Linked DNA regions of Methanothermobacter marburgensis str. Marburg. The protein of the gene in region 1 binds, or shares a complex with, the protein of each later gene. Links are inferred from orthologs where the notes say so. Each region holds a gene or a part of one and is shown on either strand. Other genes may lie near its edges.

What was found.
Region 2: the proteins of MTBMA_RS00045 (region 1) and MTBMA_RS00555 are in contact, whole or in part, in a crystal structure (PDB 7CNS), measured with the Thermococcus kodakarensis proteins. The link is inferred for Methanothermobacter marburgensis str. Marburg from one-to-one orthologs. Residues at the interface, in WP_011250200.1 of Thermococcus kodakarensis: Ile25, Ala28, Leu29, Ile32, Tyr33, Ala47, Gly48, Asn53, Ile54, Ala57, Glu60, Phe61, Leu62, Tyr99, Ser128, Glu129, Ser130, Asn145, Arg146, Glu147, Gly148, Gly149, Pro150, Ser151, Leu153, Tyr164, Leu201, Gly202, Asn203, Gly227; in WP_011250199.1 of Thermococcus kodakarensis: Arg6, Lys7, Ile8, Leu27, Gly28, Thr38, Arg58, Gly59, Lys60, Gly61, Ser62, Thr63, Val64, Ser66, Tyr67, Val68, Tyr70, Ala71, Lys74, Glu86, Ala87, Glu88, Thr89, Ile90, Ala92, Thr93, Ile96, Ile97.

What each region holds. Positions count from the first base shown.
Region 1 is NC_014408.1:386-15,966, forward strand. What follows is about bases 7,418-10,364. They hold MTBMA_RS00045 (aconitase X catalytic domain-containing protein), read right to left. Parts: upstream 9,509-10,364; coding sequence 8,327-9,508; downstream 7,418-8,326. Other genes in these bases: MTBMA_RS00040 (GAF domain-containing protein), read left to right, coding at 7,418-8,300; MTBMA_RS00050 (single-stranded-DNA-specific exonuclease RecJ), read right to left, coding at 9,530-10,364. Outside these bases: ORC1-type DNA replication protein Cdc6-1, read left to right, coding at 1-864; pyrB (aspartate carbamoyltransferase), read right to left, coding at 847-1,773; MTBMA_RS00015 (tRNA (adenine-N1)-methyltransferase), read right to left, coding at 1,783-2,514; MTBMA_RS00020 (DEAD/DEAH box helicase), read right to left, coding at 2,519-4,729; MTBMA_RS00025 (DUF5400 domain-containing protein), read right to left, coding at 4,875-5,195; MTBMA_RS00030 (DsrE family protein), read right to left, coding at 5,206-6,003; MTBMA_RS00035 (DUF169 domain-containing protein), read right to left, coding at 6,006-6,677; more of MTBMA_RS00040, read left to right, coding at 6,792-7,417; more of MTBMA_RS00050, read right to left, coding at 10,365-10,906; MTBMA_RS00055 (30S ribosomal protein S15), read right to left, coding at 10,872-11,273; MTBMA_RS00060 (XTP/dITP diphosphatase), read right to left, coding at 11,273-11,836; MTBMA_RS00065 (bifunctional N(6)-L-threonylcarbamoyladenine synthase/serine/threonine protein kinase), read right to left, coding at 11,875-13,494; nicotinate mononucleotide-dependent phosphoribosyltransferase CobT, read left to right, coding at 13,593-14,663; MTBMA_RS00075 (hypothetical protein), read left to right, coding at 14,688-15,326; undecaprenyl-diphosphatase UppP, read right to left, coding at 15,443-15,581. UniProt on the Methanocaldococcus jannaschii protein: Component of a hydro-lyase that catalyzes the dehydration of mevalonate 5-phosphate (MVA5P) to form trans-anhydromevalonate 5-phosphate (tAHMP).
Region 2 is NC_014408.1:108,196-123,663, forward strand. Bases 6,497-9,330 are described here. They hold MTBMA_RS00555 (DUF126 domain-containing protein), read left to right. Parts: upstream 6,497-7,628; coding sequence 7,629-8,033; downstream 8,034-9,330. Other genes in these bases: truD (tRNA pseudouridine(13) synthase TruD), read left to right, coding at 6,497-7,609; MTBMA_RS00560 (DUF5518 domain-containing protein), read right to left, coding at 8,057-8,407; MTBMA_RS09295 (hypothetical protein), read right to left, coding at 8,506-8,796. In the rest of the region: DNA/RNA nuclease SfsA, read right to left, coding at 1-40; cfbD (Ni-sirohydrochlorin a,c-diamide reductive cyclase catalytic subunit), read left to right, coding at 233-1,312; MTBMA_RS00520 (sugar phosphate nucleotidyltransferase), read left to right, coding at 1,313-2,317; imidazole glycerol phosphate synthase subunit HisH, read left to right, coding at 2,322-2,918; MTBMA_RS00530 (AIR synthase-related protein), read left to right, coding at 2,925-4,280; MTBMA_RS00535 (hypothetical protein), read left to right, coding at 4,292-4,669; ftsA (coenzyme F390 synthetase), read left to right, coding at 4,932-6,317; more of truD, read left to right, coding at 6,362-6,496; MTBMA_RS00575 (heavy metal translocating P-type ATPase), read left to right, coding at 10,143-12,506; polC (DNA polymerase II large subunit), read right to left, coding at 12,513-15,468. UniProt on the Methanocaldococcus jannaschii protein: Component of a hydro-lyase that catalyzes the dehydration of mevalonate 5-phosphate (MVA5P) to form trans-anhydromevalonate 5-phosphate (tAHMP).

The DNA.
Region 1 (15,581 bases):
GATTACACAACAGAGTACCAGGTCATAGCAAGGCTCTGCCAGCAGCTTGGTCGTGATGTCCCCTACCGTGGCTGGACAAAGGCCGAGATAGTCAACACATTCAGGAACATGTTCAAGAAAAATGCCTTTGGCCAGGACATGATACTCCTTGTTGTCCTTGACGAGATAGACATACTCCTGAGGAATGATGGTGACGGCCTGCTCTACACCCTCACAAGGACAGATAACGTCTCTATACTATCCATAAGTAACTATGTTGAATTTAAAAAGTTCATAAAACCACGCGTGAGGAGCAGTCTGAGGGACAGGGAGATAATCTTTCCACCCTACGGCGCCCAGCAACTTGTTGATATACTTGAGGAAAGATCCAGACTGTCCTTTAAGGAGGGTGCACTTGATGACGATGTAATACCCCTCTGCGCAGCACTTGCAGCCAAGGAGGAGGGTGACGCAAGGTATGCCCTTGACCTTCTCAGGACAGCAGGTGAAATTGCAGATGAAAGGGATTCTGATATGGTTAAGGGGGACTTTGTGAGGGAAGCCAAGGACTACATAGAGCACAACAAAATCACAGACATCATACTGACACTGCCCAGCCAGCAGCAGAGGGTCCTTGAGGCAATACTCTACCTCACAAAGAGAAAGGAGGAGATAACCTCAGGAAGGCTCTATGAGGTCTACAAGGAGATATCAAAGGGCGATTCAGTTTCATACAGAAGAATATTTGACTTCATAAATGAACTCGAAATGCTTGGACTCATATCAACCAACACCGTCTCCAGGGGAAGGGGAAAGGGACGCACCAATATCATAGACCTCCAGTGCGAAACTTCACTCCTGGAGGACTCACTCTGGGGAGTCTGATCTTTCTCTTATCAGCATCTTAAGAAGAGCCATTCTCACAGGCACACCGTAGAACGCCTGCCTGAAATACATCGCCTGTGGAAGCGAATCAACCTCAGGGGATATCTCATCTATCCTTGGAAGTGGGTGCATGACGATGAGATCCCTACCGGCGACCATGTCCCTGTCTATATGATAGGCCCCTCTGATCCTTGAATATTCCTCAGGGTCAGGAAAACGTTCCTTCTGTATTCTTGTAACATAGAGGACATCCACATCATCTATAACATCATCTAGCCTCTCGGTCTCTGTAACCTCGACACCACTACCTTCAAGGTCATGTATGACACTGTCGGGCATTCTGAGCTCGGGGGGCGATACAAAACTCATTTTCACACCGAAAACAGCAAGTGCATAGGCCAGTGAGTGCACTGTCCGGCCATACTTCAGGTCACCCACAAGTGCAACATTGAGGGATTCTATTTTACCAAAGAACCTCTTCATTGTGTAGAGGTCAAGGAGGGTCTGGGTGGGGTGCTGACCTGCCCCATCACCTGCGTTGATAACAGGGACATCCACAATGTCTGAGATGTAACGGGCAGCCCCCTCAAGGTTATGTCTTATAACAATTGCATCGGAGTAGCCTGCAAGCATCATTGCGGTGTCAGTTAGGCTTTCGCCCTTGGCAGCGGATGTCGCGCCTGTATCTGCAAATCCAACCACACTGCCACCCAGTCTCTTCATTGCAGTTTCAAATGAAAGTCGTGTCCTTGTTGATGGTTCATAGAACATCATCCCAAGTATCTTTCCTGTAAGAACGCTGGAGGGCCTTTCTCCAGAGGCAACTGGCTCCATATTTTCTGCTTCCCTCAGAATGAACTCTATATCATCCTTTCCAAAGTCCTTTATTGAGATAACATTTTCAAACATCAAATCCCTCTAGACCTTTCTCATGAATGTGAGGTATCCTGTGTGTCCAACCATTCTGGTCCTGGGGCGCGTACCCTGCCTCCTGACCTCAATTTCACGCTCAATTATTTCGGATGTCCTCATATCTGCAAATCCCAGCTTTGAGCCGACCCTGTGCAGAATTTTTACCTGTTCAATGTATGGGTTGTAGAAAACAGCCCACCCTCCTCTAATAAGGGATTCATGCAGATCCTCCATCAGCTCCCAGGGCTGGGGAAGATCAAGGAATACCAGGTCAAGGTCATCCTCATCTATACCCTCCTTTATGTCCCTGTTTTTTACCTCAATATTTTTAAATCCAAAGTCCCTGATGTTCCTTTCTGCAACCTCTGCAAAGTCCTGCCGTATCTCATAGGTTGTAACATGCCCTGATTCACCCACCACATTTGCCAGGTACATTGCAACTGTACCCGCACCGGTACCTGCATCAACAACCCTTGAGCCGTTCACTATTCCTGTGTATGCACAGATCATCCCTATGTCCTTGGGAAGGAGTATGGAGCACCTCCTCTCCATGAGTTCAAGGTAATCGGAGAGGCTGGGTTTAAGGACATAAACCTCCCTTCCAAGGTGGGTTCTGAGAACATCCCCTGGTCTGGCCTCCTCTATCATCCGGGACTGGATGATCCCCATGTCAGTCTGAAAGTCCTCCCCTGCCTTCAGGAGGTACTTTTTACCCCTTTCATCCATGATTATACGCAATTGATCACCCTCTCATTTTTTCTGAATCCCTGAATTCTGCTTCAATAACCTTTCTGATCTCGGATGCTATCCTTTTACCGATTCCCTCCACTTCCATGAGCTCCTTCTCTGATGCGTTCATAACAGCTTCAACAGAACCGAAACTTTCAAGGAGCCTTCTGGCATACTTGGATCCAATGTAAGGAAGTGATTCCACAATGAAGAGCTGCTTTTCCTGGAGGGTGAGGGGTTTCTTGTCTGTCCTGATACGCATGTCAGGTTTTCCCTCCCTCTGTTCCCTAAGGGCTATCCTCCTTATCATTGCAGCCGTATCTGCAGGGGACCTTGTGGGGATTATGGGTATTCCAAAGTCCACCGCAACTGATGCAAGGGCACCCCTCACAGCATCGGGGTTCATGAAGCCCGAGTAGAGGTCCTCACCCTCTATTATCATCACAGGGTGCTTGAAGTTTTCCACCATATTCCTGGCCTGCCGGTAAAGTCTCTTATCCATAATTGACCCCAGGAAATCCTGGGTGGTTTTTCTTTCAATCACAGTGTCATCGCTGACCTGATAATCACCCACAGAGAGTGTTCTGAGTTCAAAGTCCACCCCCATCTTCCTGAGCTCCCGGAGAACCCTTGAGTTAACCTCACGTGAATCCACGTAGATGAATGGTCTTTCACCGTCAGTTTCAGGAAACCCAAGGGGCGTCAGTTCAATTTTCATGGAACCCCCCCTGAGGCTTTCCTTCATGGTTTTTTCCTTCCTGATACTTGAGTAATAGTAGGCCTCGTCCCGTGTCTTTTCTGTCATGAGGACCACCATTCTTCCTGATCTTCTTCTTCCTGTCCTTCCCCTCCTCTGTATCATCCTTATCTCTGATGGGACAGGCTCGTACATGACCACAAGGTCAACTGAGGGTATATCTATTCCCTCCTCTGCCACACTGGTTGATATGAGAACATCGTGGTTTCCCATCCTGAATGACTTGATTATATCCCGTTGCTGTTTCTGGGTGAGGCCCTTTTCACCGCTTCTACTGTTCTGCCCATAAAATTTAACGGCGTTTATCCCCTCACGTACACAGCGCTGGTATATTTCCTCAAGGGTGTCACGGAACTGGGTGAAAACTATTATTCTTGAGTCTCCCCCTTCAAGTTCCTTTCTGAGTATTTCAATGAGCCTGTCAAGTTTTGGGTGTTCAACCCCTGAAACAGAGGCCTTTCGGGTGAGGTACATGGCCCTTGTGAAGTCAGGGTCCATAATGAGGCTTCTGGCAGCCTTTGTGTTCTTCTTTTTAAGTCGGGTGAAGTATTTGTGAAGTGGATGGATCCCCTGGGTTTCAAGGAGTTCAAGGGCGTGCTCAACATTTATTGAGGCTGCTATGAGTGATATGGCCCTGTAACATGATTTTGGCGGATTTGATGAGCGCGCGATCCTGTTCTGAACACGGCCCCTGGCCTTCAGGAGGTCCCTTTTACCCACACTCACAGTCTCTATAACTCCAAGGTTCTTGAGCATCTTCAGTCGCGTCTTTAAAACCTTCTTCAGGAGGTCCCTTATCTCCTCAAGTTCAGGCTTCATCTTAACCCTGACCCATTCTATCCTGATGGGCTTGAGGTAGGGCCTGACGTCCGGGTCCTTTTCTGTCTTCACAACCACCTCGTTGAGGAAGAGGTTACTGCAGACGGTTTTTATTTTGTCCTCATCTGCACCGGGGGAGGCTGTCAATCCAAGTATAAGGGGATTTTTCGCGGTCTGCATGTAACTGGATGCAAGGAAGACATAGGAGTATGAACCAACGGCACGGTGGCACTCATCGAATACAAGGAGTGAAACGTCGCCTAGGTCGTACCTCCCGGTCAGGATGTCTGATTCTATTGTCTGGGGTGTTGCAGATATGACTCTGGACTCATCCCAGCGCCTCACCCTTTCCTCAGGGTTTATACTCCCTGTGAGTGAGGTGCATGGTGCGAGGAGGAAGTCCCTGAAGCTCTCCTCATGCTGTATGGCCAGCGGTTTGCTGGGTGATAAAATGAGCACCCTGGACCCCCTGTATTTCTGCAGTCTCTCTGCAGCCACCAGAACGGCAACAATGGTTTTTCCAAGGGCCGTGGGAGCCACTATCATTGAGTTGCCCTTCCTTAGGACGTCTGCTGCCAGTAACTGCTGGTAGGTCCTTGCCTCGACTGTCCCTGGTTTTATCAGTGGGTGCTCTATGTACCTTGCCATGGTCTTCTATCTGGTGATCAATTTATTTAATGATTTAATCATGGCATCCGCTGTTAATGCATATGCTGGAGCGAGATGTAAAAGTAGAATTAAATTTCCGGTACCCACATGGGGAAATAAAAAATAGAAATTAGGAGACTTAAAGTTATGCAAGGACCGATGCAGCTGCAAGCACCGCCGCTGTGGTCATGGTGCTGAGATGGCATGCGTATAGGGGAGCGGTCTGGAAGTTATCCCTGAGTACCGGGAAAAACTGGGTGTAGGCTGATATACCCGCCAGGATCTGGAGGGCCACAGCAAGATACATTAGATTCCCACCACCCATCACAAGGTTCAGTCCTGTTGCAATGAGCGCAAGGATGAGGACCCCAAAGTGGGGTGCCATCCTCATCCCCATTATACGGAATGTTATGAAACCTGAGGGGATCCCTGCAAGTAGCAGAGCAAACACAATAACCTGATACATCCTATCACCTCTAGAAGTTCACTACGGCGTACCTGGGGTCGCTCAGGAGTGTTATGAATGTAGCAGCCCCGGCGATTTTACATCCTTCTGTTATTTTATCTTCTGTGAGCCCCCTGAACTGAGCGCTCATCTCGCAGACATAAACTTTAGCACCCATTTCAATTACCTCCTCCATGAGTTCATTGAGGGTCGGGAAGGCCGGGTGTTTAACCTTTGCTGCCGCGCCCCTCCTGGCAAGGCTCACACCATCCATCAGAAGGAACACAGTGACGTCCTTACCCATGCTCAGGGCAGCCTTTGAGAATATAAATGTGGCATAGGCCCTCTCCGCATTACCTGTTCCATTGCTCTGAACAACCAGGACCCTGTCCCTTCCTGTGAATTCCTTTTTCTCAGTTTTTTCTATTTTTTCAAGTATAAGGTGGGTTTTTGATTTTTCTATCACCCTGGCGTTCATTTCAGGGGCTGAAACCGCAAGGTCATCGATAACGTCCTGACTTTCGGACTTTATTTTTATTCTCATCCCCTGTTTCATTGATGATAGTTTTTCGCCCACGATTATAAGGGGTCCAGGACAGGTTTCACCGGTGACGTCCACCTCTTCAATCTCTCCACGTGAAATATCAACCACCACACCATCAGGTCCTTTTTTAGCAGAATAATTCATTCCGTAACTGGCTGCAACCTTTTGAATCTCTTCATAGTTCTCCCTGAGTATTAACTGGATGTTTTCCTGGCCATTCTTCAGGATGTTGTCTGTGATTATGGCTGCAGCGTACCTGTTTATTCCTCTGAGGTTGATCCTCATGGTTACCCCCATTTCTCCCTGAATTTTCTGAGGGCATCCACTATTCCCTCAAGTTCCTCTGCAGGGACTCCAACTGCGAGTTCCTCTGGCTTTATTCCAGCATATTTTCTTGACCCGTTGCATCCCATTGTAATGTTTGGAAGGCCTCTCTGGATGACCGCAGCAACTGCATCTGCGCAGAGTGACTGTATACCTGAGTAGTCCCCTGTGATTCTGCCACCCCTCTCGTGGAGGTATGCCTGGCTCAGTCTCAGTGCCTGGGCAGGTTTGAGTATCAGCACAACCACGTCGGGTTCAAAGTCAGCATCCTCAAGTGGAGCGTACTCTGAGGCATAATATTCTTCATCTAGCATTGGCACAGCCTTCACGGTTTCATGGGCCGCTTCAGGGGTGCTGTAGTTTCCGAGTTTGTGGTACATGCTCCCATCTGCAACAGGTGCTGGAAGGCTGCAGAGGCCCATGGCGGCGGCGCCACCCTTACAGAGGTGTTCCTCTGCTGTTGCATGGCCCTTTAGCCCATTTAATCTGGCCTCCTGTATGAATTCGCAGTGCCTCCTTTTTTCAAGTCGGGGACCTGATGTTTCTTCCTCCGCCTTAACAAGTTTGACAGCCACGGGGCTGCCCTCCATCTGCAGGAGTTCCCTGAGTTCACCTGCAATCTTACGGTAATCCATACAACCACCTCAACATTATAGTATAACTATACAATAAAGTATAAAAAACTCATATTTAAATATTTCTATAAAATTATAATTCATGGTTATACCATAGGTAAATGGGGTGAGGTCGTGGAGAACCTTTCTGAAACCGAGAAGCTGATAATGTCCTACCTTGAATCGAACCCGCCAGAGGAGTGCATGCTGGATAAGATAACCAGGGGAATAAACCGCAGCAGGGCCACCGTACTCAAATACCTCCACATCCTGGAGGCAAGGGGCCTTGTGACCTACAGGATGGTGGGCAGAAGTAAACTATGGATGCCAACAAGGGATGCAGATGTTAAGACAGTGGAGTACCGGGACGACACCTCAAGGAACCCGGAGATCATAAAGAATGCCTCGGAGATTCACCAGACACTTCTCAGGCTCCTGGAACTTGAAAGAAAAATAGATGACCCGGATAAACTGGTTTTCACAGTGAACACACTCCTTGACATAGTTGTCGCCAATGAATCATTCAGGAGAATGTTCCCTGGCGCCAGAAGCCTTGAGGATATCATGGACAGGGAAAGTATAATACTTCTTGAAAGCAGAATGCATGCTCCTGGTAAAATACAGGCGGATCTCAGGGGAAGAGATGGTATAAGGAGAACCTACAGCCTCTTTATAAGCCCTGTAAATAACTTCTGGGTGATTATCGCAAAGGATATGGCAAGCTCATCATTCTCAAAGAATGAACTTGAAGTCCTCCTCACAATCACAAGGCTCAGGACATCATCCGATAGCCTGGAGGACTTTCTTGGGTCTGCAAGGGAGGAACTGGCAGGAGTTCTGGATATCAAACAGATATCAGTGGTCCTGAGAGACGCATCAGGTTTAAACCGGGTCTATGACCACCCATCAGCAATTAAACTTGAAGAATTTGATTATTTCATATACAGAAGCATCGAAACACTTGAAACTGTCTCATGGAGCTCGAATAAGGGCCTCATGTTATCGGTTCCCCTCATAACAGATGAAAGGGCAAGGGGGGCCATGATACTTGAGGTACCCGATGACTCCATATCATCCAGGGCACTTGAAATCGTGGAAATGTTTGCCGATGAGGTCTCAGAGTACATTGAACTTGAGAGGCTCAGAAGGGAGAACGAGGAATTTATAAGAACACTCCTTGCAATGAACAGGGTTTCTGAGATTATAAACAGCGATGAGGAAGAGAACAGGATACTTGAGAAATCAATTGAAGCGGTTATAGATACCCTTGAATTTGAAATGGGATGCATCTACCTCATGGAAGAGGAAATGGAACTCAAACTCAGGGTCCAGAAGAACCTGCCCGAGACCCTCAGCCGTATGTGCATGGCCGGGGTATTCACGGACCTCTTCAGCAGATCAATTGAGGATGAGCGGGTAATATATATAACCGCTGAATCCCCCGAATACCGCATGATACACGATTCAATACGTAAAAATAATATAAGAACTATTTTAATGATTCCAATCAGGTTTTCAGGGGAAATAATCGGGATACTGAACCTTGCAAGTTACAGTGTGAAGCCCTATAACAGGATAAGCCTTGAAAATATCTCATCCATTGGGCTTCAGCTTGGAAGTGCCATCAGAAAAATAAAGGGTTAGAGTGCCGGGCAGTTATTCCAGGCAGTTTACAATTTAAGGAGATTCATCCAGTCATCATAGACCGCATCAAGGCCGCACATACCCGGGACATAGTTGGCTGCCTTTGCAGAGTCAACACCAAGGACCTCATAGCCCAGTTCCTCCACAGGAGCCACAACCATGCAAGTGTCGGATACTACCATCCCCCCGGCAGCCTCTATCACATCTGTGTAGCCCATACGGTCCGCAGCACTTTTTATGGCGGCAGATGTGCATACCCAGAGATCACAGTCAGCGCCCTTCTTACCCACAAAGGATGCTATCCTTCTTATCTCATCAAGGGAGCAGTGGGGGCATCCAAGGCAGATTAAATCAGGACTATCAGAGGTGGTGGAAAGTTCCTCACGGGCCTCTGATATGTCACCGGCATCCACCCTGATCCTTTCATCCACCTCCTCCAGGGAAGCATCCCTGTACTCAGGTGTTATGCCATCAACATGGTAGAGTGCAACAGCACCTGATGACGCCATGGCGGCTCCAAGGGCCTTCAGATCCTCGGGTGCTGGCAAACCCCTTAGTTTGAAGTAAGGGACACCCTCCCCCGCAATCCTCCCTGCAATGTAACCGAGGGCACCGTAGTCTGCACCTGAGAGGTCACACTCCACATCAACCAGAAGGGTGGCTTTTCTGTTTTCATCAAGGTGGTAACCGTATTCAGGTGTCCTTCCACATATTGCAGCTGCAAGGGCCCCCGGCCCGCCCTCCCTGTTTGTTCTGGCACCGAGAACCGAGTTTGCATAGGAGACCGCAGATGACTCTGACCATGCAATATGGGACCCCTTGAGGGGCACGTTCCCTATGAGGTAAGGGGTGCAGGTGCAGGTGTTCATAACATCCATTGATGAGTAGGCTTCCACTATTCTGAGCTGTCTCCTGGCAAATTCCTCTGAAAAACCCATCTCCCTCCATCTCTCCAGGTCCATGCCGGCAGGGTTTAGTGTACTCTGGACCCTGACCCTGGCACCACCCTCACTCAGGTCCTCCAGGTATTCAAGGCCTGCGTCTCCTATGGTCTTGTAGGACACACCTGAGATCTGGGCAGATGATATTTCAACCATCCTCTCAGCCCCGTAGATGTCACCCAGGGCCACCAGTACTTCCATACTCTTCTGGATGGTTTCACCGAATTCGCCGTCATACATCTTCTCTTCGATTCCATCAAGGTACATAATCAACACCAATGGCAGCACTCACGATTTAATCTGTGCACCTGTTATTTCATCCACCAGCTGGAGGAAACTCTCCATATCCCTGTAGGGTACCATGGCACCGGCCGCTATATCATGCCCGCCACCTGTACCACCAAAACTGGATGCTGCATCCCTGAGGGCGGCCCCGAGATTAACACCCCTCTCAACAGCCGGTCTCGTGGTCCTTGCAGATACCTTCACATGCTGGTCCATCCTTGAAAGACCAAGGAGTGGAATATCAGGGTTCAGCAGTTTCAGGGAGAGTGATATGCTTGCTATGGTCCCCATTATCCCCTTAAAGACCCTGTCCTCACTGTAAATGTACTGTATATTCTCCATTACAGTGGAGCCCTCTCTCCTGATCCATGCAAGGCCCCTTATGAGCTCTTCACGGTAGTTTTTCTGGAGTTCAAGGCCCACTTCAAGGGCACCTTCACCCTCACCAAGGCATAGACCTATTCCAATGCCGTATTTACGGTTCTTTCCACAGGCATCAAGAATCCCTGCAAAATCAGACAGGTCACCAACGGCTGGCTGAAACTCCCTTGAAGTGAAAACCTCACCGAATATATCGGGGTTTATCCTTGATAGCTCATCCCTGAGGATGTCCTTCTCCTCTGGTGAGATGTCAGCGTATTTTATCCCATAGGAGACTCCTATACGCTCAAGAAAACCTTTTGAAGCCTCAATGTCCCCTGTTAATCCGGGGAGAGGGGGATTGAATGTGTATGCAATGGAACGGTAAAGGGGCTCGGTGTATCTTGATGCCAGTTTGAGGTCGCTGTGAACCTGCAGGACCCCTGCTTCAATCGCCTCATCCATTATGAAACGGTTTGCACCTGTGAAACCATCACTGTACTGCATATCGCCCAGGGCTCCAACCAGGGCCAGCTGCCCCGTATTTCTGCTGATGTTCCTGGTTGCCAGGTAGGCTGCACCCGAGGCGCTGAGGTCCCTGCTCCCATCAAGGCCATGAAGGTGGGGGTTCACGTGTACAACGTTGGAATCGGCCTCAAATTCAGAGGGCTGGTGATGGTCGGCAACTATGATATCGGCCTTGAGCCTTGATATCTCCTCAAGGTAGGCGCTTCCCATGTCACAGAAAAAGAAGAGGGAGTACTTCTCCCTTCCAAGCTTTTTTATGAACTCCTTCCTGAGTCTTGAAAGGATGGAGATGTGGAACTGGCCGTTTCTTGATGAAATGGCCCGTGCAACAACTCCTGCGGCCGACAGGCCGTCGGCATCGTTGTGGGATATGACCCGTATTATGCTCCCCTTCTCCAGGTGCTCCTCAAGGAGTTTTGAGGCCTCTGACCCCCTCTTTAAAATTGAGTCGGGGAGTTTACTTAACGAGTAGGGCTGCTTTCTGTGGGTCATATCTCCATCCTTCAGGCAGGACACCTTCTCTCACATAGTACTTCACAAGGCGCCTTATCTTTGATTCAACAATCTGCAGACCCCTCCTTGTGTGGAGGTCCTTGGGGTGCTCCTTGAGGTGGTCCCTTATGTTGACAGCCTTTCTTATGAGGTTCATGAGATCCTCAGGGTATTCAGGATTCATACCATGTTTTTCCAGTATCTGGGTTATTTTGAGTCCGGTGACGGCCTTAACGCTTGGTATGCCGTGCTGGTCCCTAAGTATGATTCCTATCCTGCTTGTGGAGTTACCCTCCCTGTATAACTTTACTATGAGATCCTCGATTTCCTCGTTTGAGTATTCAACCCATTCAGGTTTTAGAGCCATTAAATCACCTCATAATTTTCAGTATACCACTGTGCAAATTTCTTAAGGGCCCTGCTCCTGTGTGAAAACCTGTTCTTTTCGATGGTACTGAGTTCTCCAAAGCTCCTATCCATACCTTCAGGATAAAACAGGGGGTCAAATGCGAATCCCCTGGTTCCACGTTCCTCAGTACCTATACGTCCTTTCACTACGCCTAGAAAAACCTCGGGTTCGGATTTGGGGGCGCAGAACCCAACAGCCGACCTGAACTCAGCGTAGCGGTCTTCAACATTTTCCATGAGCTTTAAGATACCTCTGTTTCCAATGGTATCCTGTACATAGGCAGAATAGGGTCCTGGAAACCATTTAAGGGCCCTTATAAATAGTCCTGCATCCTCTACAATAACAGGACCGTCCATGATCCTGGCTGCATGCTCTGCACCGTACCGGGCCACCTCTTCAAGGGTTCCCTGAAGTTCAGGGTAGCCCAGATCAGCATGCTCAAGTTCTATTCCAGTATCATGGAAGATCTTTTCTGCCTCAGATAATTTGTGTTTATTGCCTGTTATAAATGTTACCTTCAATGGGAATCACCTTCAGGTTTTCTCTTATTTTCTAAGACTCACCCATCCCTGTCCCTGGTTGTGTATCTACCCCTTGCCTCTATTTCGCCTATCTTTGATGAGATATCAGCGTCTGTGAACTTCCTGTAGCCATCAAGCACGCTCCTGAAACAGTCTGATGCAAGCTGGTAGTGTGTGCTCTCCAGGGATTTTTTCAGTACAAGGAGATCCACCCCCATGTCCTCAATTTCATCCGAGAACATGCCCAGGCCAAAGTCTATGAGGACCACCTCATCCCCCCTGAGGATTATGTTGGACCCTGTGAGGTCTCCATGTATTATACCTGCACGGTGCAGTTTTCCAGTAGCCTCACCGATTCTTGAACAGATTTCCTTATTTTCAACAGCGTCCCTGAACCTTGTACCCTCAATCTCCTCCATGATGATGGTTCCCTTTTCTGTATCCACGTCAAAGAGTATGGGTGTGCGTACACCTGCGCTCTTTGCCTGGTTGATGAGGCGGGCCTCCCTCCTTGTCCTGGATGATCTGAGTTTATGGTCGATTTCAGGGATCCTGTAACCCTTTGATATTCTTTCCTTAACAATACACGGCCTTCCCATCCATTCACCGCTGTAAATATTGGCTTCGGCACCCCTGGCCCTGAGGTTTCCCTGAAGTCTGACCACATGTTCTGACTCCCGCATCCAGGGGACATCCACCTCATCTGTCCTGTAGCGCTGCACAACAGATGTTTCCTCTATCCTCTGGGGGCCCTGATGTTTGTGGACAAGATGTCCCAGCCAGGCTATCATGGCCCCGTTGTCACCACAGTATTCAGGGGGTGGCATATGGAAGTCCACACCGTGCTCCCTGCACATGGTCTCCATCATTTCACGGAGCCTTCTGTTAACGGCAACACCCCCACAGAGAAGGACCTCGCCCTTTTCTGTGTAGGCAAGAGCACGCTCACTGACCTCAACGAGCATGGAGAAGGCTGTCTCCTGCAGACTGTACGCCAGGTTCTCAAGTTTTTCACCGGCCTCCAGTTTCCTTATGGCCGCCGTTAAAAGCCCTGAGAATGAGATGTCCATCCCCTTGACACTGTAGGGAAGCTCCACGTAATCTGATGCCTTGGCTGCAAGTCCCTCAATGACGGGACCCCCGGGGTGACCAAGGCCGGCCTCCCTTGCGAACTGGTCCAGCATGTTTCCCACCGCGATATCAAGGGTTTCACCGAACACCCTGTACCTGCCCTGGTTGAAGGCGATGACCTGGGTATTCCCACCACTCACATAGAGTGAAAGAGGGTCTGATGCACCTGTTGTTAGCCTACCTATCTCTATATGGCCTATACAGTGATTCACACCCACTATTGGTATTTTAAGTGAAATTGCCAGGGTTCTTGCGGCTGTTGCAACTGTTCTGAGGGCTGGCCCCAGACCAGGGCCTCTGGAGAATGATATGAGTCCTATTTCATCCATATCCACCCCGGCATCCTCCAGCGCTTCCTCCACAAGCACCGGTATCCACCGGGCGTGGTGTTCAGCGGCCTCCCTGGGATGTATGCCTCCCCTTTCAGGTATGAGTGGCCTGCCCCTGAGCGAGAGCACCCTTCCACTGTCGTCAACGATACCAACACCTGTCTTCTCTGCGGTTCCCTCTATACCTAGACACAACATTTTATTGATCACCACCGGTTGAGGTGCTTGGTCCAAAACTGTAACTACTTTATTTATTCACGGTTATAACTATTGTATCGGTGAAAAGGTGAATGGAAATGTTTGATGGACTTAGGATTTATGGATCAGGTGATTACCTGGAGGGGGTTCTTGACAGGGAATCTCTCTTCATATGTGCAGTTGCAACAACCGAGACATCAAGGATTCCGGGGATAACAGGGGCCGGGGCCGGACCAGACCTGACTGAGTACACCCCTGCGGCTGATGTTGAACTAATAGTACATGACGCCCCAAGGTGTCTTCCTGAGATACCCCAGACAATTGTGGAGGGTGAATCTGCACCCACACCTGCGGTTATAACAAAGGCCTCCCTTGAACTGGCTGAGGTACCCTTCATGGTTGCGGATGCAGGGGCATCGGTGAAACCCGACGTGCCCTATATAAACATCAACTCAGGGCATGGGGGGGATATAAGAACAGGAAGAGCCGTGGATAATCCTGAGAGAATATATGAGAGGGGGTTCATGGTTGGCAGTACGCTCTCGAAACTTACAGAACACCTTGTGGTTGGCGAAAGCACACCGGCCGGTACAACAACCGCCCTGGGGGTCCTGACGGCCCTTGGGTATGATGCTGATTTCAGGGTCAGCGCAAGTCTCCCTGAAAATCCCCATAATCTCAAGAGGGATGTTGTAATGGAGGGCCTAAGGAACGCAGGCCTTAAAAAGGGTGATTGCCGTGAAGATCCATTCAGGGCTGTTGCTGCAGTCGGTGACCCCATGATACCCGCCGTTGCAGGTATGTGCATGGGAAGCAGTGTCCCTGTAACACTGGCAGGGGGGACCCAGATGACCGCGGCATGCGCCCTCATGAAGGCAATTGATCCTGAATTCGACTTTTCAGACACAGCAATTGCAACAACCATATTCGTTGCAGAGGATGAAACCTCAGATATAAACAGGATCGCTGAACAGATAGGTGAAATCGATATCTACGCAGTTGACCCCGGCTTTGAGAGGGCATCCCACAGAGGTCTTCACGAGTACCTCAATGGTTCGGTCAAGGAGGGCGTGGGTGCTGGGGGTGCAATGCTCCTGGCACTTCTTCATGGAATATCTGTTGAGAGCATAAGGAACAGGGTTGAGAAGCTCTGCAACACAATACTCTGATTATGGGGTGATATTCTGCTGGCCATGAGCAGGGAGGGTCTGGATGGGATGATACCGGGCCCTGCAATCCTCATGGTAGCAGTGCTCCTTTATATTTCAGGTTTTTTTCTGGACGCTTCTGGCATGCCACCGCCATATGGGTTTCTCAACGGGAATATGGTGGTTCATTTTTCCTCTTTTCCTGGCTTCAGGGAGCAGTTCATTGACTATCTGGGCGCAACGGCTTTCTGGATATTCGTATCAAATATCACCCAGGTACTGGTTTTCATATTCACACTTGCAACCACCATTCAGGTTTTGAAGGTAATTGTTCTATCAGGGGCGCTCCTCCACAATCTCGTATCTACGTGGGGATTCAGGGGGTTTCTGATCTATGCAGGTACGGTGCACCTCCACCTTGAGGTTATGGGATGTATATTCTCACTGCAGGCCGCAAGGGTTTTTATTGCTTCGATACTGGAGTCCATATCAAGAGGATCCGCAGAACCACTGATAGGCGCCATAAAAGAAAGGCTCCTGTTCCTGATAGTACTGATCGCTATCATATTCGCAATGGCGGCCATTATTGAGGTTTTCTGGAGCACCTGGTGGGTCTATATATTCACAGAGAGACAGGTTTCATGGACCTATTTCCACAGCCATGTTGCCTCTGTGGAGCTGTGACTTTAATTAGATCTGAAACCCTGGATCAGGAGAAAGCCGTGACTTTAATGTATATGTGAAACTGGTTGGGCGTCTGTGATTTTTCGGGAAAAAACGAGGATAGGATGTCCTATAACTCAGAGAATTGACACCCCGAGGATCAGGAGACCCAATGCGAAGCAGTAGTAGGCGAAAACATAGAGATCCCTTTCCCTTATGAGCTTCAACAGGAACTTTATTGCAATGTAACCCGATACAGCGGATGCCACGAAACCT
Region 2 (15,468 bases), 110 kb from region 1 along the record:
TTTCAAGGTATATTCCCATCAGAGGGTTATCTATGATCATGGTAACCATCCTTATATACTAATTTGACTTAAATGAATATCAATCAGTCCATGGATATGAACTGTGGGGTGTGAGAACCCGCTGTGTTGATGGATATCAATCAGTCCATGGATATGAACTGTGGGGTGTGAGAACCCGCTGTGTTGATGGATATCAATCAGTCCATGGATATGAACTATGAGGTGAGAGAATTTGCATCCAAGACCCAGCCCAATAGCAGCATCACTTTACACACTCAGAGACCTCGATGCTGACGTTATAATTCTCCATGGCCCCCATGGGTGCTGCTTCAGAACAGGAAGGCTCCTTGAAACCGACGGGGTCAGGGTGCTGACCACTGCAATGTCAGAGCAGGACTTCATATTCGGGGCCTCGGATAAACTGGCAGAGACACTCAGAAAGGCCAATGAAATGTTTTCACCTGAACTTGTGGGTGTTGTTGGAACCTGCGCCAGTATGATAATAGGCGAGGACCTCAGGGAGGCGGTCCAGAGGGCAGACATACCTGCAAGGGTTCTAACGGTTGAATCCCATGGGGGATTCGGTGAGGGTGACAACACCGAGGGGGCCATAATAGTCCTTGAGGCGGCTGCAGAGCAGGGAATAATCCCTCATGAGGAGGCCGAGAGGCAGATAGAGATGCTCAGACTTGCAACTGAGATTGAGAAGACAAGGGGAATGGCACAGGGCGACTACATACGCCCCTCATATGGTGATGATAAGGATGAGGTGGCATTAAGGGTCATTGAGGCCATAAAGGATGGTGAAAGAGTTGCATTTGTGCTTAACGCCAAGAAGGAGACATCATATCTCTTTGCAGATCCTCTGAAACTTCCATTTCACTCAGTAAACCCTGATAACCACCCTCTTATAATCGCGAATCTTGACAGGAACACGGGTCTTCCAAGGATACGCAGACATGCAGTGAACATACTTGCGGAAATAGAGGATGCAGGCAACCGTGTTGATTACATAACAGGGGGCCTCGACGAATACCCGGTAACGGGTGAAAGGGCAGCGGAGATACTGAGGGATGAGAAAATAGAATTTGCAGTTGTATCCGGTGTTCCCCATGCCCTGCCTGTTGAGGAACTGGAACTGGAATCCGTAGCCGTTACAGACGGGCCGAGGCTCGTGGAACCACTAAGAAAGCTAGGATACACCCATGTGGTGGCTGAACTGGATGCACATGCAAGGACCCTGGGACAGAGCACTACCGTCGCATCAGACTTTGGAGATGCCCTGAGGCGAAACATTGAGAAGGTGATTTAATTGGCTGAAACCGTTGGAATGATACTCTGCGGAGGATTTGGAAAGAGACTGAGACCCTTAACCGAGAAGATACCCAAACCACTCATAGAAATAAAAGAGGGCTACACCATCCTGGATAAACAGCTCTTTGACCTCAAAAATGCAGGTATAAAGAAGACCTACCTCCTCACAGGGTTCCTTGGAGATAAGATAGAGGAGAGGTATGGTGATGAGTACAAGGGCCTTAAACTGGAATATGTGAGGGAGGAGAAACCCCTGGGAACACTCAACGCAATAAGGATTGGTATGGAGGCCATAGATGGAGATAAACAGTGCATAATACGTAACGGGGATGTGGTGGCAGACCTGAACATAAGGAAGATGATACACCTTGGGGAGATGTCCGATTACCCCCTCACTATCTTCATAACCAAGATGCAGTCACCCTATGGTATAGTGGAACTCAGCGGGGACAAGATAATCAGCTTCAGGGAAAAACCCCTCCTTGACTATTACATAAATGCAGGTGTGTACTTCTCCAAGGGGCAGCTGGACTTCGGGGACTTCGAGTCAGGTGATATTGAGAAAACACTCTTCCCGCTCATGGCCAGTGAAAACAAACTCGGCTACTACCGGGAGGACGGCCTCTTCTGGATGGCAATAGACACATCCAAGGAGCTGGAGGAGATACGCAAGGAGTACCGCAACAGGGAGGACAAGCCCTGGGGCTATGAGAAGGTACTCATAAACACGGAGAAGTACCTCACAAAGGAGTTATTTATAAGGGAGGGCTACAGGACATCCTTCCACTACCATGAGAAGAAGGATGAGACCATGTACATAATATCTGGCTCAGGGTACATCGAATTCCAGGACAGGAAGGAGTACTTCAGCAAGAACGACACCATCAGAATTGAGCCCGGTGAGAGGCATTCAATCGTGGCAATGGAGAACACGGTACTCCATGAGGTATCAACGCCACACCTTGATGACACCGTCAGGGTGAAGGACTACTATACCAGGTGATCCATTGATAGCCATCATAGATTATGGGAGCGGGAACCTCCGGAGCATTTCCAACGCCTTCAGGAAGATAGGGGCCGATGTTCAGGTAACATCAAGTCCAGAATCCATCAATGACTCAGACGCCTTTGTGCTTCCAGGGGTGGGGGCCTTTGGAAGTGCAATGGATAAACTTGAGAATTTAAGGGACCCAATAATCAGGAACATAGAGGATGGTAAACCCTTCCTGGGCATATGCCTGGGACTCCAGGTCCTCCTATCTGAGAGTCAGGAATCACCGGGTGTCAGGGGACTTGATGTGATACCCGGCAGGGTGGTGAGGATACCACCTGGAAATAAGGTGCCACATATGGGCTGGAACCAGCTGGTTTCCAGGAGGGACTCCCCACTCCTTGAAGGCGTGGAGGATGAGTACTTCTACTTTGTCCACTCATACCATGCAGAACCGGCAGACGACGTTGTGGCGGCAACAACCGAGTATGGTATTGAGATGACAGCGGCCATTGAGGCAGATAACGTATATGCAACCCAGTTCCACCCTGAAAAGAGCGGTGAGGCGGGACTGGATATCCTGAGAAACTTCAGGGAAATAATCAGGGGGTAAATTTTAATGGACATAGAGGGATTTGTAAGGCGCAACATAGACCACATGGACGAGGAATCCCTGCGAAGCATCTTGGCGGATCGTATACGGGAATTCAAGGATATAGACACCGAGAGGTCCCTGAGGATGGCTGATGCGGTGATATATGAGGTGAGAAATACACTGGGGACGGATGGCTTGGATGATGGATTGCGGGAGATAATATCATATCCCCTCGCCGGTGTTGGAATGGGCGAGATGGGTGTGGGATCCCGGGGAGAGGGGGACTTCTTTGTCCACAGGAAAATCGCTGATATAGTATCAAGCACAGAAACCGGGGCATTCATAAATCCCGAGGCCCAGGATGATGGCGGTGTTGTAAGGACAGACACCGATAAGGGGGAGGTCTACATAACAACCGCCGTTGATGGCATCCACTCCAGGCTCAGCGAGTACCCCTTCCTGGGGGGCTTCCATGTTACAAGGGCCGCCCTGAGGGATGTCTGCGTCATGGGATCCAGGCCAGTTGCACTCATAAGCGACCTGCACCTAGCAGATGATGGGGATGTTGGCAAACTCTTTGACTTCACAGCGGGTGTAGCGGCGGTCTCTGAACTGGTTGATGTACCTGTGGTTGCAGGGAGCACATTGAGGGTTGGTGGTGACATGGTCCTCGGTGACAGGCTCGTGAGTGCGGTGGGTGCCATTGGAGTTTCAGGGACACCCCCAACGGCTAGGAAGAGGGCCGAGCCAGGTGACGTTGTACTCCTTACAGAAGGCTCAGGAGGGGGTACCATCACAACAGCTGCCATCTACCATGGACTCTTTGATGTTGTATGGGAGACCCTTGATGTGAACTTCATAAGGGCATCCGGGGCCATAATGGAGGCAGGGCTCCTTGAGGTGATCCATGCAATGACCGATGTCACAAATGGCGGGCTCAGGGGCGATGCCCATGAGATATCATCAACCACCGGAGTGGGCCTTGAATTCGATGCCGAGGCTGTGAGGTCAATGGTAAACCCAAGGGTACTTGAAATGCTTGAGGATCTTGAAATTGACCCCCTGGGGGTGTCAATTGACTCCCTCATGATAATAGCACCTGAAGATGTCTCCAAGGATATCATAAGGGCAGTTGAAGGTGCAGGTGTCCCCATAGCCGAGGTGGGAAGGGTCACCGATTCAGGTGTTCCCCTCCTCATAGGGGATGGTGTGATGAAGGAGCTCAGACCCCTCTTCCGTGAGGCCGCCTACACACAGATAAAGAAGATGGTTGGTGACGAAACACCCCAGGACTTTGATGAGATGAAGAGGAAGGTTGAGGAGGCCGCAAGGAGGGCCATAGAGAAGAAGGACATGGTCGTTAAACTCATAGGGAAGTGAATGGTGTCCATATGGATGATGGGGGCTACATATCAACCCTGGACGCGGTCCTTGGACTTGCAGTGGTCTTCATACTGACGGCATCAGTTCTTAACACAGGCACAGCTCCTGTGGATGACACCCTGGAAGCTTCAGATGTCCTTGATGCAATGGCATCATACCCTGCAGATAAACCGCTGCTTGAGGAACTTGCAGAGTCCCCTAATTCCACACTGGCATCAGGGTTCCTCAACGGGACCCTTGAGGGGATGAACTACAATCTGACCATGGATAATGGTTCAGGAGAGGTTACAGTTGCCTCCCGCGGTTCAATGGGGGATGCAGAAGACATAGGTACCGCTGTGGCCTGCCGGGGCACTGTGATCTTCAGGCTTTATGTGTGGAGATGACTGCTGGCATGGAAAAATATTAATAGTTGATTGCCCAATCTTTTATTGATCTCATTTTGCCCTGATAGTGTAGCGGATATCACGTAGGACTGCGGATCCTATTACCCGGGTTCAAGTCCCGGTCAGGGCATCCATTTTCAGTTTTGAAGGGATTTAGGGGCCTTCAAATATTTCTCATCATGTCATGATGGTTCACTGACACTTTAACTGCAGTATGACTTCCCCATGATTCAGCATCATGAACACATTAAAACTTTATCCAATGCACTCCAATCTAATAACTGGAGGTGTGCTTGTCATGGGGAACTACTTCAACCCTGAAATAGAGACCATGGAACGGGAGGACCTGGACGCCCTCGTGGAGGAGAGGATAAGGTATACCGTGAGCTATGCCTACGAGAACTCCCCATTCTACAGTAAATGGTTCAGGAAAAACGGTATCAGGCCCTCAGACATAAGGAGCCATGAGGACCTCAGGGAGCTCCCGATAATAACCGGTGAAACCGTTAGGGAAAACCAGCCCCCTGAAAGGGATGACTTCGAATTCAGATGCGCCCCATTGGAGGACATATACACCATACATGAGACCAGCGGTACAAGCGGAAGGCCGAAGTCATTTTTCCTCACATGGGGGGACTGGCAGAGGTACGCCGAGAAGTACGCAAGGTCATTCGTGTCCCAGGGATTTGAGAGGGGTGACAGGGTGGTTGTATGTGCCTCCTATGGCATGAATGTGGGTGCAAATACCATGACCCTGGCAGCACAGAAGATAGGGATGACCATAATCCCTGAGGGCAAATGCACCTTTCCTGTGAGGATAATAGAGAGCTACCGTCCCACAGGTATAGTTGCAAGCATATTCAAACTGCTGAGGCTCGCGAGGCGCATGAAGGAACAGGGCCTTGATCCCAGGGAGTCAAGTATAAGGAGACTGGTTGCAGGCGGCGAAAGCTTCGCACCCGAATCAAGGGAGTACGTGGAGGAAGTATGGGGCGTTGAAGTCTACAACACCTATGGAAGCACCGAGGGAACCATGTGCGGAGAATGCCACATCAAGGAGGGCCTGCATGTCCCTGAGGACCTGGTGCACCTGGACGTCTATGATCCAGCCATGAGGGACTTTGTTGATGATGGGGAGTGCGGCAGAATAGTCCTCACAACCCTTCTTCCTGTCGGTGAGAAAACGGGGACCCTCCTCCTCAACTATGACACCGAGGACACCACGGTTGTAATCTCAAGGGATAGGTGCAAATGTGGAAGGACCCATATGAGGATAATGAACCCTGAAAGGGAGGCCGAGACCTTCTGGGTGGCAGGGCACCCCTTCAACAGGGTCGATGTTGAGGCAGCGGTGTTCCAGAGGGAGAATATGGATTATCTAACAGGTGAATACGAGGCCTTCCTCTATGGCGATGAGGATGAGGGGCCAATAACAATGAGGGTGTCACTGGAGTGTGAGGACCCTGAAAACTGTGCCATGGATATAGTAAGGGAGAACTTTATAAGGGCCTTCTTCAAATATAAGAGAGAACTCTACGAGGCATATACAGAGGGCATTTTTGAGATACTGTTCAACTTCACAGGTCCCGGGGAGCTTGAATTCTACAGGGTCAAGGGAAGACCAAAACGCATAGTTGATAGAAGATAACGCTGGATAGAATTCAATTTCAGCCTAGGCTTTGGGGTACAATCATGCTTAACGCAGAAACCTACGTCACATCAACAGAGGGGATCGGTGGAAGGATCCGGGTGCATAACAGGGACTTCCAGGTTGAGGAATTACCGCTCATGGAGCCAAGCGGAAGCGGGCCCAACACCTGGATATGGATGGAGAAGGAGGACAGAACAACCCTGGACGTCCTTCTGGACATTGCAAGGGAACTGCACCTGGACCGAAGGAGAATGGGATTCGCAGGGATGAAGGACAGGAACGCGGTAACCAGGCAGTGGATATGCGTCAGCAACACAGACCCCGAGGACGTTAAGGGAATAGAGGATAGAATAAGGAATGTCAGATTCCTCAAGGTCACATCCAATGAAAAAAAGCTCAGAATGGGCCAGCTAAGGGGTAACAGATTCAGGATTCTCATAAGGGGCCCTGAAGCTGATGACCCCCTTGAGAAGACCCGGGAGACCCTGGCTGAGCTTCAGGAGAAGGGTGTTCCAAATTACTATGGATGGCAGCGATTCGGAAGCCCCAGGGCAATCACACACCTCGTTGGCAGGGCACTGGTGCATGGTGATGTGAAGGGTGCGGTGGACACCTACATTGGAAACCCAATTGAGGGGGAATCCGAGCTTGTATCCCGGGCGAGACGGGCATATGATATGGGGGACCTTGAGGGTGCATATGAACTCATGCCGGCCTCCCTCAGGTATGAGAGGATGATGCTCAGGGTTCTCATCAGGGATCTCGGAAAGGGAGAACTCTCTGAAAAGTCCTATATAACCGCGGTACATGCACTTCCAAAGCCCCTCAAGAGGATGTTTGTCCATGCATACCAGTCCTACCTATTCAACAGGGTGGTCAGTGAGAGGGCGGCTCTTGGCATAAACAGCTACCTTGAGGGTGACATCATCATAGACAATGAGCAGCACATAATCCATGACCCGGATCCACGGGAGGTGGAGGAGATGATCATCAACTTTGAGGCACACCCAACAGCGCCACTCTACGGTAGCAAGGTGCCACTGGCAGATGGAAAACCCGGTGAGATCGAGAGGAGGATACTGGAGGAGGAGGGTGTTTCACTCCCTGACTTCAACTCCATAGAGGTCCCTAAGCTTGGGAGTCATGGCATGAGGAGGGCCATAAGGTTCAGGATATGGGATGTTTCGGCCGCCCTAAACCCTGAGGGAATCAAAGTGGAGTTTTCAATACCGAAGGGATGCTATGCAACCTCTGTTTTAAGGGAGATAATGAAGAAGGACGTTGCCTGAAGTGTTAGATCTTATGGAGATGGTTAATTTGGAGATCAGCTGCAGAATCATTTCAAGGGGAAGGGGAAAGGGTCCTGTGATCATTTCAGATAAGCCCCTGAGTTTCCTTGGCGGTGTTGACCCAGGGACAGGTACCGTTATTGACCCCCGGCACCCCCTGCACGGCAGAAGCATGAGCGGAAAGGTCCTTGTGATACCTGGTGGTAAGGGTTCAACGGTTGGATCCTATGTCATATTCCAGATGTCAAAGAATGGAACGGCGCCAGCAGCCATAATATGTTCAAATGCAGAGCCAATAATCGCCACTGGAGCCATAATGGCAGGGATACCCATGGTTGACAGGCCAGAGGCCGATCTTTTTCAAATCCTAGAAGATTCATTGGAGGTTGAGGTGGACGCGGTTGAGGGGAAAATCAGGGTCTAGGGGGTTACACCCACCATAGAGGATCATGATTCAATGGCGGATCTCAGGACGCTACCTGAAGCCCCGCCAAGTATCCCGAGACTTACATCCCCTGCAAGGGCGTAGATGAGTATTGAGAGGATGGCCGCATTCATTGACCCGGTTTTAAGGTAAACAATCAGGATATTTATCAATCCCACGGCGGCCCCCATGATGGCCCCATTGAGGGCACCGCCTGGATACTCACTATCTGCAATGTAACCACATACCACTGCCGCCACGATTATTGAGAGTATACCTGTGAATGATGGAATCACAAATCTGAATACGGGTCCAAGGGCTGCTGTTATTAATATGCCTGCAGCAACTGCCTTCCAGCTGAATCTCAATTCCATTACTGATCACCCACAGATAATTGAATTTGCAGCGATATATAATAGCAGGATGTATTCTGATGATGACTGTCCTGCTTCATCCTCAATCAATTTAACACCTATATTGTTGGGTTGGGTTCAACAGGTGGAACCACTGGTGGCTTTATGGGTTTGCCCGGTGGTTCTATGGGTTTTGGTTCTGGAACAGGCCCCGGGGATGTTGAATTATTTGCACCGGCATTTTTAGCTGCATCTGAGTCATTAATATTTTTTCTGACATCCCGAATATCCTGTGCAGAGTTCAGAGCGCTTCTCTGGAAGTATGACCTGTAAATCAGTATCGCCACAATTGAAATAACGATCACACCCCCAGAGGAGGATGTACTCGGCTGCACCCTGCCCTTCTTCATCAACAAGGAATGAGATAAGAGCCGTAATATCACCCCCTCTCATATATTAAATAGGTTCCAATCAAAATATATAATTTTCTTGAGTTTCATATTATTATAACAGGTGTTCCAATGAGATTCGCGGTAAAGGGGGAACTTGTGGACCTTGAATCAGGGGATCATGAGAGAAGATACATTCTGATCGATAACGGAAAAATAGCGTCTGTTGAGAGACACGTAAAAGGCGTTGATGTGGTTGATGCCTCAGACAGCTTCATTTTACCAGGGTTCATAGACCTCCATGTGCATATCATGGAGGATGGATTCAGGGTGGAGAGCAAACTTGAGGATCCCCTCTCACTTTACTTTTACAGGGCACTTGAGAACATGAGGAAAACACTCCATGCGGGTGTTACAACGGTAAGGGATGCGGGGCTGGCTGATCTGGGCGTCAGAATGGCATCTGAATCCCACATGATCCAGTCACCCCGCATGCAGATAAGTGTCACACCCCTATCAGTGACCGGAGGACACTTTGACTTCCACACCCGCTCAGGGATGAACATTGAGCGAACATACCCTGGTCTTCCCTCAGGTATCTGTGATGGCGTCCCTGATGTGCGGAAAAAGACCCGTGAAGTACTCAGGGCAGGTGCAGATGTTGTGAAGGTCATGGCAACCGGTGGTGTTATGAGCAGCACGGATTCACCATCGGACACACAGTTCACGGTTAAAGAACTCGCTGCAGTGGTGGAGGAGGCATCATTCAGAGGAAAAAGGGTGATGGTCCATGCACATGGACTTCAGGGGATAAAAAACTCCCTGAGGGCGGGTGTGCATTCTGTTGAACATGGTACATACATCGATGAAAGAACAGCAGCTGAGATGTCTGAACGGGGTGTATACCTTGTACCAACATTCCTTGTGACACGCCTTAACTGCAGAAGGGCAATGCGTGGTGAACTCCAGGAATACAGCAGAAAGGACGCCATTGAAGTCGCCAGGGTCCACAGGGACAACATGGAAACAGCCCATGAAAAGGGGGTTAGGATGGTCATGGGACCGATTCAGGGGTTATTGAACATGGCAGGAATCTCATGGAACTTTTTTATCTCACAGAAATCGGAATGGAGCCACTGGAAGCATTGAGGGCTGGAACTGTGCATGCAGCAGAGTGCATGGGTTGGGAAGACCGTATAGGAACTTTGGATAGGGGTAAGATCGCGGATATTGTTATAACCGGTGTCGATCCGGTGGATGAGATTGAAAAACTTTCAGACCCCGGGAATATTCAGTGGGTTATACGGGATGGCGTGATCTACAGGTCCCCGGACGACTGATATCTGCTTACTGTGAAGGTGTCCTGGATGAAGAGGATAACGATACGTATAGGTGGAATGGGGTGCGCAGCATGCGCCCTCAAGATAGAGGACTCACTTAAGAAGCTTGAGGGAGTATCTGATGCCGTAGTTAACCTTGTGGAGGGCAGGGTCTCTGTTGAATATGACCCTGAAACTGTGGGGCTCCCATCAATGGAGGCCGCCATAGAGGAAGCGGGTTACAGCGTCATCAATGAACACCTGACTGTTCTTGTAGGGGGTATGAGCTGTGCAATGTGTGCCCAGAGGATAGAATCAGCCCTGAAGGAACTTGAGGGTGTAAGTGATGCAACGGTCAACCTTGCAGCCGAAAAGGCATACATAGCCTACAACCCATCCCTTGCATCAGCAGAGGATTTCAGGAGGACCATTGAGGACCTCGGCTATGAATTCATGGGAACAGAGGGTGATGAGGAGATTCAGGAGGACCAGGGTCCAAAGTTGAGAAGAATAGCTGTGGGGTTTGGTGTTTCACTGCCACTCATGGCCATGATGTACCTTGGCATACACCCACCGGTAAATGAGGGCTTCTTCATGCTCCTGGTCTCTGTGGTACCATTTGCATATGTATCAGGACCAATATTCAGGGGTGCACTGCGGTCCCTGAGATCAGGAACACTTGACATGGATGTTATGTACTCTATGGGTATAGGGGTGGCTTTCCTTTCAAGTTTACTTGGCACCGTGGGGGTTCTCCCATCGAGTTTCATGTTCTATGAGACAGCTCTGATGCTGGCATCCTTCCTGACACTTGGAAGGTACCTGGAGGCAAGGGCAAAGGGAAAGACATCAGGGGCGATAAGGAGGCTCATGGAACTCCAGCCTGACACCGCCACCATCCTCAGGGATGGAGATGAGGTTGAGGTCAGAGCAGATGAGCTGGTTGAAGGCGACGAGGTTGTTGTGAGGCCAGGTGACAGGATACCTGCGGATGGTCGGGTTCTGGATGGAGAATCCTATGTTGATGAATCCATGATCACGGGGGAACCGCTCCCTGTACTTAAAACCAGGGGATCTGAGGTTATCGCAGGGACCATAAACACCGATGGGGTACTTAGGTTCAAGGTTGAGCGAACAGGTGATGAAACGTTCCTTTCAAGGATCATAGGGCTGGTTGATGAGGCCCAGGCATCAAAGCCACCGGTTCAGAGGATCGCCGACAGGGCAGTGTCCTATTTCATACCATCTGTCCTCATGGTTGCACTGGCAGCATTTCTATACTGGTACCTTGTTGAGGGGGCCGGTCTTTTAATATCGGTCACGGTCCTGATCTCGGTACTCGTTGTGGCCTGTCCCTGCGCCCTTGGACTTGCAACACCAACTGCGGTGACTGTTGGCATAGGAAGGGGGGCTGAACTTGGAATACTCATAAAGAAGGGCGAGGCACTTGAGGTTGCAGGTAGAATATCTTGCGTACTCTTTGATAAGACAGGCACACTTACAGAGGGTAAACCCGAGGTTACAGACATCGTTGGGGACGTGCTGGGGTATGCAGCTGCCCTTGAGGCCAGATCAAGGCACCCCATCGCAGTTGCGGTCACAGAGAGGGTCATGAGGGAGGGTCTGGAGATACCAGGGGTTGAGGAGTTCAGGGCCATTCCAGGAAAGGGTCTTGAGGGTAAAATCAACTCCCAACATGTGATTGCAGGTAACAGGGTCCTCATGGATGAATTCGGTGTGGAGATTCCAGCAGATGCCGGGAAATTAGAATCAGAGGGGAAGACAGTGGTCATGGTTGCGGTTGACGGCGAGTTTAAGGGGGTTATAGCGGTCTCTGATAGGATAAACCCCGGCGCAACAGCCGCTGTAGGGGAACTTGAAAGGATGGGGATCAGAACGGCAATGATCACCGGGGATAACAGGAGGACGGCTGAGAAGGTGGCACGGGAGGTGGGAATCAGCACCGTTATCGCGGAGGTCCTGCCTGAGGATAAGGCATCAAGGGTCTCTGACCTCAGATCACGTGGCGTGGGAGTTGCCTTTGTGGGTGATGGTATAAATGATGCCCCCGCCCTCTCAGAGGCAGATCTCGGGATTGCACTGGGAGGGGGAACGGATGTTGCAAAGGAGGCCGGGGAGGTGGTTCTTGTTGGTGATGACCCGCTTGATACCGCAGCTGCCCTTCAGCTTGCAGGTAAGGTCATCTCAAGGATAAAGCAGAACCTCTTCTGGGCCTTCGCCTACAACGTGATACTCATACCTGTGGCTGCCGGCGCCCTTTACCCGCTTGGGGTGGTGTTCAGGCCAGAGTATGCCGGCCTGGCAATGGCCCTGAGCTCAGTCACCGTGGTTTCACTTTCACTTTCACTCAGGGGGTACACCCCACCTGCAAGAAGGTTGCGGGAGCTTTAAAAGAAATTAGAGGAATACGTCCAGGGAGCTCTGCTTTGACCTGTCACTCTCAAAGAGGGAGTTCACACCGTACTCCAGTATCTCTATCCTCTGCATAAGGTAGGGGTCTATGGGGTACCTTGATGCGAGGTTCTTTGATATTTCAAGGTACTTTATAACCGAGCCCTTTGAGACGGTGAGGACGAGGTTACCACCGCACCGGCACTCCCCGCCGAGGGGTATGCGGCGGTACTTGCGGTTACACTTGGTGCACCTCACCTTCTGCCTTGAGAATGCCCTGATGTTACCCATCATATCAGGGAGGAAGTGGGACATGAGGACCCCCTCAACAACAGCCCTCTGGTCCACGGCCCTTATCTTCTCTGCTAGGCTTATCTGGGATTCCACCTTCTCCTTCATGGTGGGGAGTAACTTGTAGAGGCACACTTTGGGACCTGCGTGTATGCTGGAGGTGTTATGGGAGAACATGAGTCCACTGTACTGTTCGGGCTTTCCGAGGCGCTTTTCAACGTTATCTATAACATCGAGCACATCTGTCGGTTTAGCATGCTCAAAACTCCTCTCATAGACCTCAAGGGGTATCATGTCCATTGCATCTATGTTGTGGGATTCATCATCGATCTCCTCGGGGTCTATCCTTGTTGAGAGAACGAGGGGGGCATCCATGCTGCCTCCGCGGGTGCTCGGGAGGTAGGACTTGGAGAAGTTGAGGAGGGCGTCCAGGAGGAGCATGACCGAGTCCTCGTCGCTGTCACAGTTTCTCCTCTTGGCTGAGTGGAAGTAGGGGTGGGCGTAGCATGCAGAGGCCTCTGTGAATCCTATGATCCTTCCAAGAACAGCGGCAGATGTATGGGGGGCGAGACCAGCTATGAGGTGCCCCACAAGGTCATCCCTTGTTTTAACGTTGTAGAACCTTTCAAGGCCATAGAACCTTTCAAGGAGGTCATCAACGAACCCCGCAACCCTTACAAGGTAATCGGCGCAGTTCTCTGATATGACCACATCCTGGACCTTGAGTTCAAGTATCTGGTCCTCCCTCTCAAGTTCCTCCCCCTGGTAGTCGTGGGTGTACCCGAGTTCACGCAGTTTACTGACAGGGACACCAACCTCCCTGGGGGTGAAGTGTGTAAGGGGGAGATCGGTGGAGTCATGGCGGATTGTCGCATCCTTGAATGTGTATACGTCGTTCTTGGCCCTCAGTATGCCCTTCTCAAGGGGTTCAGGGAATTTATCAGCGGATATCATCCCCTCAACCCCCTTTATCTCATCCATTTTACGGACAGATACATTTTCACCTGCCCTTTTAAGGAGGGATGCAAGGTTGATCTTCCTCTTTCCGGGCTCACCTATCACTGTCCTTGAACCACAGCTGGGACATATGGACTGCATTGAACTGACCCTGCATGATGGACAGGTGGCCCTCCCCACCTCAACCACAATGGAACCCCTCTTTGCTGCATCGGGTATGTTACGCCGGCTTCCACCGTACTTTCCTATTGGGAAGAGCACATGGGGCGCGGGCCTCATCTTGCGCTCCTTGGTCTTCTCTGGCCGACCGACACGTGTACCTATGTAGGTGGGGGCCTTCTTCATTATCCTGACACCCGAGACTCTGTTAAGGGCCTCCAGGGTGTCATCTGAATCTTCAAGGGGCTCTCTGAGCGTGTTGAGGAGTGCGAAGGCGTCATTGTATCCAATGATAACCCCTGATTCCCCCTGCCTGTGTGGCACACCAAGTATCTCCAGTATTCTCTTCTCTGGTTTAAGGTCCAGGACAAGTTCATCATCTAATCTACCGGTTTTTAACCATTCCCTGAGCCTGTTGAGTTCCTCAACAGTCACGTCATGGTAGAAGTAGGTGTAGCGTGGATGGAGGGGCACACCGTACTCCTCTGAAATCCTGAAGGCCTCCTCAGCCCCCAATCTGAGATCATTCCAGTTGTACCTGTGTCGGGCAAGTTTCAGGGGGTCGCTTTCAGGGTAATTATCTGATGAGAGCAGGGTCTGGATCCACCACTCCTCGCACCATCCTGCGGGCATGAGGACGTGGTTGTTCCTGAGGAACTCCCCGAAGGCAACCAGCATGTCCCCCAGGAAGAGTATCTCCTCAACATCGGATCGCACCCGCCTGGCGGTCTCAACATCCTCAACCCTGATGACGTCACCGTTCCTGAGTTTAACTATGGGGCCCTCTATTGTATCCACCGGGACAACACAGTTTCCCTTACCTGGCCTTTCAATTTTCATCTGGGTCCCCACCGCCAGGAACTCCAGCAGCTCCATGGTGGCTGGGTGAACTCCCATTGCCGCAAGCCCAGTGTTCCGTGATCTCCCATACCTTAACCTGAATGCCCCCTTCCTTGAGGGGTAAGCCAGAACGGGCCTGCCGCCGATTATATCCTCCACGTATTTGCTGTCGGCCTTCACAACAACCTTATCTTCACCCCCATCCTTCTTGGGGGCCTTTGAGAATTTTTCGAGCCAGTCCCAGCCCTCAAGTTTTAATTGTCTGGAGTATTTGAGTACCTTTGGGGCCTTCTGTATGACCCCCTCAACCATGGCGAGGAGGGCCCCTCCGCGTATGTTGTTTGTCTCAACCCTCTCAAGGTCCCTGTGGGATACCTCCACCTTGTCTGTTGGCTCCCCTGTAACCTCCACAGGGATGTTGCTGGCTGCAAGGCGCACCTCGTCGGGTTTGGGGCTGTACTGGAGGTTTGTAACCTCTGATTCGTAGAGTTCAACCTCCTCCACGTATCTCTCTATCTCCCTGTCGATGGGTTTGTACCTGTCAAGGTTTATGGCGAGGCGTATGTAATCGGCTATGAGGACTGAAAGGGCTGCTGCGGTACCTCCGGCACTCCTTATGGGTCCTGCAAAGTAGACTGCGAGGTACCTTGAACGGTCGAAGTTCTCCTTTATCCTGACCTTCGCTATACCCTCGAGAGGGGCCGCCACCACACCC